Regions from separate parts of the Lysinibacillus sp. FW12 genome, predicted to be linked through region 1. Evidence: predicted binding sites of a transcription regulator. Region 1 holds the regulator's gene; each other region holds the start of a gene.

What was found. The regulator LexA, encoded in region 1, represses DNA repair genes until DNA is damaged. The targets are predictions, from matches to a motif close to CGAACATATGTTCG.
Region 2: a site for LexA is predicted at 1,550-1,563, ahead of ruvA (Holliday junction branch migration protein RuvA). Genes of this name have one in related genera too.
Region 3: a site for LexA is predicted at 1,966-1,979, ahead of SJW71_RS07960 (carbohydrate kinase). Genes of this name have one in related genera too.

Annotation. Positions count from the first base shown of each region.
Region 1 is NZ_CP139094.1:3,411,912-3,415,198, forward strand. It holds gene def (peptide deformylase) at 1-166, shown strand, start outside; gene SJW71_RS17780 (YneB family resolvase-like protein) at 207-872, opposite strand; gene yneA (cell division suppressor protein YneA) at 869-1,183, opposite strand; gene lexA (transcriptional repressor LexA) at 1,349-1,966, shown strand; gene SJW71_RS17795 (gamma-glutamyl-gamma-aminobutyrate hydrolase family protein) at 2,076-2,798, opposite strand; gene SJW71_RS17800 (prepilin peptidase) at 2,831-3,287, opposite strand, start outside.
Region 2 is NZ_CP139094.1:1,527,417-1,530,703, forward strand. It holds gene SJW71_RS07845 (LysM peptidoglycan-binding domain-containing protein) at 1-625, shown strand, start outside; gene SJW71_RS07850 (aminoglycoside phosphotransferase family protein) at 660-1,493, shown strand; gene ruvA (Holliday junction branch migration protein RuvA) at 1,606-2,226, shown strand; gene ruvB (Holliday junction branch migration DNA helicase RuvB) at 2,245-3,249, shown strand; gene queA (tRNA preQ1(34) S-adenosylmethionine ribosyltransferase-isomerase QueA) at 3,268-3,287, shown strand, end outside.
Region 3 is NZ_CP139094.1:1,551,807-1,555,093, reverse strand. It holds gene SJW71_RS07965 (pseudouridine-5'-phosphate glycosidase) at 1-837, opposite strand, end outside; gene SJW71_RS07960 (carbohydrate kinase) at 842-1,933, opposite strand; gene SJW71_RS07955 (MFS transporter) at 2,044-3,287, opposite strand, start outside.

The sequences.
Region 1 (3,287 bases):
CATTAATGGACAAGAAATCATCGTGCAGTTACAGGGCTATGGTGCAATTGTTGTCCAACATGAAATCGACCATCTAAACGGCATTATGTTTTATGACCGAATTAATAAAGAACACCCTTTTAAACTACCTACTAACGTAAGCATAGAAAGCTTATCTTCCTATTAATAGCGAAGTACAGAAGATAAAAAAAGATTAGCAGGCTATATCATTTTCCTGCTAATCTTTCTTGATGTTCTTGAAATCTGCGATGGACAGTCGCTTTACTAACTTCAAAACCTAACCCTCTAAGCGTTATAGAAATTTCTTCAAAGGTAAATCCACGTTTACGCAGCTTGACAATTTCATCTACAGGTAGTTCCTTACGCTCCTGACCATGCGGGTTACCTCGATTCGATAAATTATTTTCAGGACGGTAGCCATTCTCTACAGCACGGCGCATACCTCTACGTATTTTAGCATTATGTATTCTACGCTGGTATTCCTCTACTATCGCTAAAATCTCAAGCAGCATCGTGTCCATTTCGTTTAGTTGCACCGGTCCTGCATCACGCATAGAGAAAACATCTGTTGCTGATTTTTGTAACAAATGCAACACAGCCATCCTTGCATTTCCACGTCCTAAACGTGTTTCATCTTGTACAAAAAGGGCGTTAATCCCCTTTTCTTTAATGAAATCAAGCATTTCAAGTAAGCCCTCACGTTCTACATCGTAGCCGCTGTGCTTATCCTTAAAAACGCCCTTCACCTCATAACCTTGCTCTTTTGCATAGCGCAGTAACTCTTCTTGTTGTCGCTCTAAAGACGAGCTTTGTGTTTCCTTTTCAGTACTTACACGGCAATAGACAACAGCCGACAGTTGATTATTGATCATTGTTCGTTTCTCGCAATTTCAATGGTATTGATGGGATCGGCCTGATTACTCACTACAGGAATGACTAGAGATTTTCCTGCCACAATTTTAATATCCGCTAGCTCATTTTCTGTTTTCACAAGCTTAATCCAATCTTCAGTACTCATTTTACCACGGTATTGCTCTGCTAACGACCATAAGCTATCCCCGTGTTCGATTTGAATTTCAGCGTAACTAACGTGTCCTGGATCAGTAATGTAAAGATATCCTGCAAATAGTAGACAAACTCCCATCAAGATTGAAATATGTGTGTTTTTCTTTAACCATGTCATGTTCATAACCCCTTTTTAGAATGTTTGTTCGGAATGTATGTTCTCATAATAAAGCGAACAAACGTTTTTGTCAAACACTTTTCGAACCTATGTTTGCATACGTGTTCGCATTCTGTTATACTATCAAATAAGAAGAATGATATTAGAAAAAAGAGGTGAGCACTCATGAAAAAAGTTTCAAAAAGACAAGAGGATATTTTAGCTTTTATTAAAGAAGAGGTACGAGCTAAGGGCTATCCACCATCAGTACGAGAAATCGGGGAAGCAGTTGGACTTGCTTCAAGTTCCACTGTTCATGGTCATCTAGCTCGATTAGAACAAAAAGGCTTTATTCGTCGAGATCCAACAAAGCCACGTGCGATTGAAATTCTAGAGCCTGAAGAATCCATTCAAAAGCAACAAGTAATTCATGTTCCACTTGTTGGTAAGGTTACAGCCGGTTCTCCTATTACAGCTATTGAAAACATTGAAGAGTATTTCCCGCTACCAGATACGTATGGCACAAGTGAAGATCAATTGTTCATGCTTGAAATTATGGGGGAATCAATGATTGAAGCAGGAATTTTAGATGGGGACTTAGTCATTGTGAAGCAAAAGGCAACTGCCAATAACGGTGATATTGTTGTAGCTATGACAGCTGAGGATGAAGCCACTGTAAAACGTTTTTTCAAAGAAAAAAACCATTTCCGTTTACAGCCTGAAAATTCATCCATGGAGCCAATTATTGTCGATCAAGTTTCTATTTTAGGACAAGTTGTTGGTCTCTACCGTCGTGTGCATTAATTACGAAAATAGGTATCGAGGATTATATGTTCCTTATGAGCATGTATCCTCTTTTTTACGCAAAAAAAGAATCCACATACTAGCATTGGATTCTTTACTCTATGCCCTTCTAAGCTTCTTTTTTGAACTTTAAGCTAGCCTCTACAAATGCTGAAAATAATTTTTTAGCGTTCTCTTCTCCTGCTATGGCCATTTCCTCAGGATGCCACTGAACTGCCAAGCAAAATGGTAAATCTTCATGAACTACCGCTTCGATAATACCATCGCTTGATTTCGCTGCTACTTTTAATTTCTCTGCTAGAACATTCACAGCCTGATGATGAAATGAATTTACAGCAACTTTCTCTTGTTCTAAAATAGTTGCTAATAAATTATCTGCAATAATCTGTACATAATGAGTAGCTACAGCTCGACCTGATTGCTGTGCATGTTTAAGCAACTTCGTACTAAAATGGTCACTATCAATGTCCTGATATAAAGTACCACCTAATGCGACATTTAAAATTTGGATTCCACGACAAATACCGAAAATAGGCATTTTTCGTATAAAAGCAGCTTCAATTAAAGCTAGTTCAACTGTATCCCTCGCTGGATGAATTTTCCCTAGCTTTGGTGATGGCTCTGCTCCGAATAGAAATGGATGCACATCATAGCCACCCGATAACAATAAACCATCTGTAAGAGCTAAAATTTGAGCCGCATCCTCCTCAACACCTAAAGGAATAATAAGCGGAATTCCTCCCGCCTCAATAATACTTTGACTGTAAGCAGCATTTAAATGAGCGGATAAATCATCCTCCACAAAGGCTGTAATGCCAATAACCGGTTTCACTTGCTTCCCTCCATATACTTGAAGATTGACAATTACCAAAAACCTAAATACCAATTGATTAATGAATCACCATAAAAATAAACAATGATCGCTGCTAAGGCGATAGACGGACCAAAGGGGAAGGGTGTTTTTCTTCCTTGCTTACGCTTGAACAAAATGATAACCCCCACAATCATACCGATAACTGCCGCCAGAAATAGTGTTAACAGTGTATTGATTGTGCCAAGAACGAGTCCAATTAAAAAGAATAATTTAATATCTCCTCCACCCATGCCACCATTCGATATAACCGCAATAACATATAGTATGCCAAAACCAACGACAGCACCCACAAGACAATCCCACCATGGTGTTAATGGCGATAGTACCCGACCTACAACGAGGAATGGTAAAAAGAATATAAGCACCCTATCTGGGATGAGCATATAGGCTAAATCCGAAACAATAATAATAACGAACAAGGAGATAAATAAAAGCGCTACAATAAAT
Region 2 (3,287 bases), 1.9 Mb from region 1:
GCCACCACCGCCGCCAGCACCTACACCGCCACCACCACCAGTAGCAAAACCAAAGCCAATGCCCGTGCCACAACCAGCACCACAGCCACCAATGCATATCATGCCACAAATGCCTGTTGTACCACATTGCTCAAGTTGTCACCAGCCGATTTATCATCATCAAATGTGGTGGCCAATGCAGATGCAGCCACAGGTAGAGCATTATGCGATGCCACAGCCACCGATGTCCTATGATATGCCAGATCATAAGGTTGGGGGGATGGAAGACTTTTTAGAATCTACGTCACCGTTTTTCCCTACTCATAATGAGCAAATGAAACCACAATTTGATATGATGCCTAATATGAATATGGGGATGCCTGATATGAATATAGGCCAATCTTGTGGTTGTGGTAGCCAACCAATGCCGATGCCAATGCCAATGCCAGACATGAATATGGGTCAATCTTGTGGCTGTGGTACAAAACCAATGCCAATGCCAGACTGTGGTTGTCATAACCAACCAATGATGATGCCTAATTGGCAAATGGATCCTTGCCAATGTCAACCGCCGTGCCCATCAGGAGCAGGACCATGGATGTCACCGCACTATTTCCCAGGCGGGATGACGCCTTATCGATGGTGAAAAAGCGTATATAGTTGAAGAGGTAAAGCCAAATATTTGGAAATATAAGTATCAATCGAATAATTATTTTGTTAAACGAGCAAAGCAAGTGGAAATTGCGGAGAAGGTGAGAGCTATTCATCGCCAGTTAGGAAGATTGGAGCCTTCTCTCATTTTACCAATAGTCCAAAGCGATGATGAGCAATTAATTGTGCAAGTCTGGCAAGAGGGAAGTCATGGCGCTAACTTTGCACATAAAAAGGATCGTAAGGAATCTCTTAAATTATTAATTGCTTTACATGATACACATAAAAAAATTGCTTGGCAGCGAGTGCCGGGCTTGCATACCTACTCACAACTTTTAAAGTGGCAAATGCGTCATATGCGTTTTAAAAGTAGAAGAAATGAGTTTCGAGCATTTCTAACAAAAGAAGAAATAGATCAAATTTTGCACTACAGCGATAAATCGCTACAATTGATTGCACTAGAGGATGTACCAGAAAAAGACATCACACTCTTACATGGGGATGTTGTCCATCATAATTTTTTATGGTGCTCTGATGGACAATTGCGTTTAATTGATTTTGATTTAGCACATCTTGGAGAAGCGGATGATGAATATATTTTATGGTTGCATCGGGTATTACCAGCTGTTGATTATGACCTTGCAAAGGTTTTTGCTGAATTACCGGAGCTGAAGCGATTGGATAAAAGAAAGCTCCATCGTTTGAAATATCCGAATGAATTATTACGTGAATGGCTTTTTGCAGTGGATTTACCATTAGAGCAACAGCTAGTATTTTTAGATTATTTAGTGCCATTTACAAAACGAGCCCTCACCTATTGGCCAAAACTGTGGTACGATATTGATAGATTTGTCAAGAAATGACCGTCATTTGGCGGTCATTTTTGTCTGAGAGCAACGCTTTTCATACTACTTTTTGTCGAGCATTCGTTCGCTATATGCTATAATCGAAGACGATGATTGTGAGGGATTATGGATGTATGATTATTTAAAAGGACAAATTACTCGTATTACACCAGAATATATTGTACTTGAACAACAGGGTATTGGCTGGCAACTTAATACCCCTAACCCGTTTGCGTTTCGAGCATCTGCTCTTGAACAACAGATATACGTTCATTTGCATGTTCGAGAAGATGCACAGGTTTTATATGGTTTCCCTAATCTAGATCAACGAGAACTGTTTAGAAAGCTAATTTTAGTATCTGGTATAGGACCAAAGGGGGCTCTAGCTATTCTAGCTACAGGCAACCCGCAACAGGTTATTAGTGCGATTGAACGGGAAGACGAGGCGTTTTTAGTAAAGTTCCCTGGAGTAGGGAAGAAAACAGCTCGTCAAATGATACTAGATTTAAAAGGTAAGCTAGGCTCTCTATTAGATACAATAGAGTTACCTAGTACAGAAGATGAGCTACCGTTATTTGGTGTCAATCCTTATAAACATGAACTAGAAGAAGCCATACTTGCCTTAATGGCACTTGGTTATTCTGAAAAGGAGCTCGAAAAAATTCGACCACAGCTTGAGGATAATGACAAGCTTGAGACGACAGATGCCTTTATGAAACAAGCACTGCAACTACTGTTAAAATTAAAATAAGAAAAGGAGGGAAGGTACATGTCTGAACGTATGATGGCAAGTGAGGCAGGAAGCTATGATGAGCAATTTGAATTATCTTTACGCCCACAAAGACTAGCACAGTATATTGGGCAGCATAAAGTAAAGGAAAATTTACAAATATTCATTGAAGCAGCAAAGCTTCGCCAAGAAAGTTTAGATCATGTGCTGTTATATGGGCCTCCAGGACTCGGGAAAACAACATTAGCTGCTGTTATCGCGAATGAGATGAATGTCAATGTCCGTATGACAAGTGGACCAGCGATTGAGCGTCCAGGAGATTTAGCAGCTATTTTAAGTTCACTAGAGCCTGGGGACGTTTTATTTATTGATGAAATTCATCGACTCCCCCGTGCCATTGAAGAAGTGTTATATCCAGCAATGGAGGACTTCTGTTTAGATATTGTGGTTGGGAAAGGTCCAGAAGCACGTTCAGTTCGACTTGATTTACCTCCCTTTACCCTTGTAGGTGCTACAACAAGAGCTGGCGCCTTATCTGCCCCTCTAAGAGACCGTTTTGGAGTTTTACTACGATTAGAATATTACGATGATCGTTCTCTTGCAGAAATTGTGGTGCGCAGTGCTCATTTATTTGAAGTGGAAATTGAGCAAGTAGCGGCAATGGAAATGGCGAGGCGTTCACGTGGAACCCCCCGAATAGCCAATCGTCTATTGAAACGAGTGCGAGATTATGCACAAGTGCTTGGAGATGGTATGATAACGGAGGGACTTGCACAGCAAGCGCTAGAACTGTTACAAGTCGATCCTAGGGGTCTTGATCATATTGATCATAAACTTGTCACGAACATGATTGAGCGCTTCCGAGGAGGTCCAGTGGGCTTAGATACACTTGCTGCATCAATTGGTGAGGAAAGGGTTACGATAGAGGATGTATATGAGCCCTATTTGATGCAAATTGGCCTAATTCAGCGTACACCACGTGGAAGAGTAGCCACACATTTAGCTTACGAACATTTTGGATATGAATATCCCCAACAAACATAATAGAAGGAAGTTTTTTTCATGCGTGTAGAAGATTTTGA
Region 3 (3,287 bases), 1.9 Mb from region 1:
AAGACTTTTACCTTCTGTCAATTCTTTCACTTTACCTAGTAAGAATGGTGTAACGTTTTTACCTTGAATACCATTTTCTTCAGCTTCTACTAAAGCTTTTTCAATAATGTTAGTAATAAATGTATGCTCTAATGCTTCAGCTTCAGGAATTGGATTTGCAATAACAGCGCCGCCTTTTAATCCTAATTGCCATTTCGCAGATAGCATTGCAGCAATTTCTTCTGGCGTATCCAATTGGAAGTTTACATCAAAGCCACTTTGACGTGTATAGAATGCTGGCAGTTCATCTGTTCCGTAACCTACAACAGGCACACCTTTTGTTTCAAGGTATTCTAGTGTAAGACCGATATCTAAAATAGATTTTGCTCCTGCACAGATAACAGCAACATTTGTTTGTGCTAATTCCTCTAAGTCTGCAGAGATATCCATTGTTGTTTCAGCACCACGGTGAACACCGCCAATACCTCCAGTAACAAAGATTTCAATGCCTGCAAGCTCTGCACAGATCATCGTAGCTGCAACTGTAGTAGCACCTAATTTTTTCGTTGCAAGTAGGTAACCTAAATCACGGCGAGATGCTTTTGCAACACCTTGTGCATTCCCGAACATTTCAAGTTCTTCATCAGATAGACCAATTTTAATTTTTCCATCAATTAATGCAATTGTTGCAGGTACTGCTCCGTTATCACGAATAATTTGCTCTACCTCACGCGCAGTTTGTACGTTTTGTGGGTATGGCATACCGTGTGAAATAATTGTTGATTCTAATGCAACGATTGGTAGACCTTTTGCTTGTCCTGCTTTTACTTCTTCTGATAATACGATGAATTCTTTCATGTTGTTATTCCTCCATTTCACTTGTTAACAAATCTACGGATAATTCTGGTCTTACTGTATAGGGAGATGCCAAAGTATTTTTAGCATTTGTTAAGCCAGCATCAATGCTTGTCGCAAAGGATTGTCCTGTCAACCAGCTATGTATGACTGCGCTGACAAAGGCATCTCCTGCTCCTGTAACATCTTCAATTTTTTCTATCACTTTGGCAGCAAAATGACTTGGAGCAATGGTAGTAGATGCTGCATATACACCCTTGCTGCCTGCTGTAATAATGACATGTTCGGCACCTAGCTGCAGGAGCTGTTGTAAAGCTTTTTCATAATGGGTAGCGTTTTCAATTTTATGTCCAACAATTGTTTCCGCTTCATCCGTGTTACAAATAAACCATGTTACTCCTTGTAATGTTTCAGGTAGTCGATTCATTTTCGGTGAAGATACCGGCACAATGACAAGTGGGATATTACGAGCAACGGCTACTTGTTGGATATAGGCTACTGTTTCTTTTGGACAATTTAAATCCAGAATAAAGCAGCCTGCGTTGACTAACATTGTTTCATGCTTTTTCAATAAGCTAGGTACTAGTAGATCATACACTTCCATATTGGCTACAGCTAATGCTAGCTCCCCTTGCTCATCCATAATAGCTGTATAAGAACCCGTTGAAGCCTCTGCTAGCTGCTCCACATAACGTAGGTTCATAAAGGATTCCGAAGCTTCTTGGATGACTTGCCAATCAGCATCTTTCCCAGCCGTTGTCAGCAATGTCACTTGATGGTTTAATCTGCCTAAATTTTCAGCAATGTTTCTACCAACACCACCAACACTAAAAGAAGAGCTAGCAGGGTTAGATGTCCCAAATTGAACATTGCCTTTCACGTGGAATTTTCGGTCTAAATTGGCTCCCCCGATGCAAATAATTTCATTTTCCTCGGGTAAAATATATGCACGACCTACAATTTTTCCTTGCTTTGTTAAACTAGACACTAAATTAGCAAGCACTGGACGTGAAAGATTCATTGCATCTGCCATCTCTTGCTGAGACATAAACGGATTTTGGCGAATTAAAGCAAGCACCGCCTGTTCTCTTTCATTCATAGCATCACCTTTTATTATATTTGTTTACATTATAAACTTTTGTTTGATTCATGTCAAAGGATTTTAAAAAAAGTTGAACCCGTTATTTGAGGTTCAACTTTTTTCGTTTATTATACATGCTGTGGTGTTTGTTTTTTGACAATGATTACGAACAGGCTAGCCATGGCACAGAATATACCCGCAAGGAAAAAAGCCCATGTATAGGAATTAAAAAATTGATAGATCAATCCACCACCATATGCAGCAACAGCAGCTCCTGCTTGATGTGAGGCAAATATCCATCCGTAAATAATACTACTTTTTTGCATACCAAAAATTTGTCGTGTAATACTGATCGTTGGTGGTACTGTGGCAATCCAATCGAGTCCATAAAAGATAGTGAATATCGTCAGTAAAATAACAGAACCTTGTGATAATGCATAAGGGAGTAATAATAAAGAAGCTCCCCGTAACAAGTAATACCAAAATAACAGCCAACGATTATCGAAGCGATCTGATAGCCAGCCTGAGGCAGTCGTCCCTAGTAAGTTAAACACACCCATAAATGATAAGAGTGATGCAGCGGTGACTAAAGGAACGCCAAAACTAATACAATACGAAACAAAATGAGTCCCGATCAAGCCGTTCGTTGAAAGTCCACATATAAAGAAGCTTCCTGCTAATAGCCAAAAGGCTTTAATCTTAACCGCCTCTAGTAAACCGTTAAACGCAATATGAATCGGATTTTTCTTCTGCTGCACTGTCTGTTCTTCAATAAACTCCTCTTGTCCATATGGGTTTAGCCCCACATCCTGAGGCTTATTTTTAATAAAAATAGCAATCAAGGTGAACATCAACGTACTTAGAAGAAGAATTAACCCCATTGCCCAGCGCCAAGAATAATGTTCAATGATCATGGCTAGCACTGGTAGTAGAATTAATTGTCCTGTAGCTGTACTAGCCGTTAATATACCAACTGCTAACCCCCTGCGTTTGACAAACCAATGATTAGCTACATAGGGACTAAGGACCGTTAAAAAAAGGCTTGCACCAAGGCCGATGATGCCACCCCAAATCACAATTAACTGCCATGATTGATTCATCAAAAATGTCAAAGTGATCCCTACAATTAACGTAGCCATCGCGCTTAGCATCATTTTCTTTAAGCCAATAACTTCAAGCAATGCCGCCATAAATGGCCCTGATATACCATATAAAAATAGACTTATGGCGAAGGCTAGGGCAATAGTTGACCGCTCCCATTGAAATTCCTTTTCAAGAGGATTGATAAAAACACCAGAGGATGACAATGTAATACCTGCCACAATAATCGAGAAAAATGTGACAACTAAAATAAACCAGCTATAATGAACAC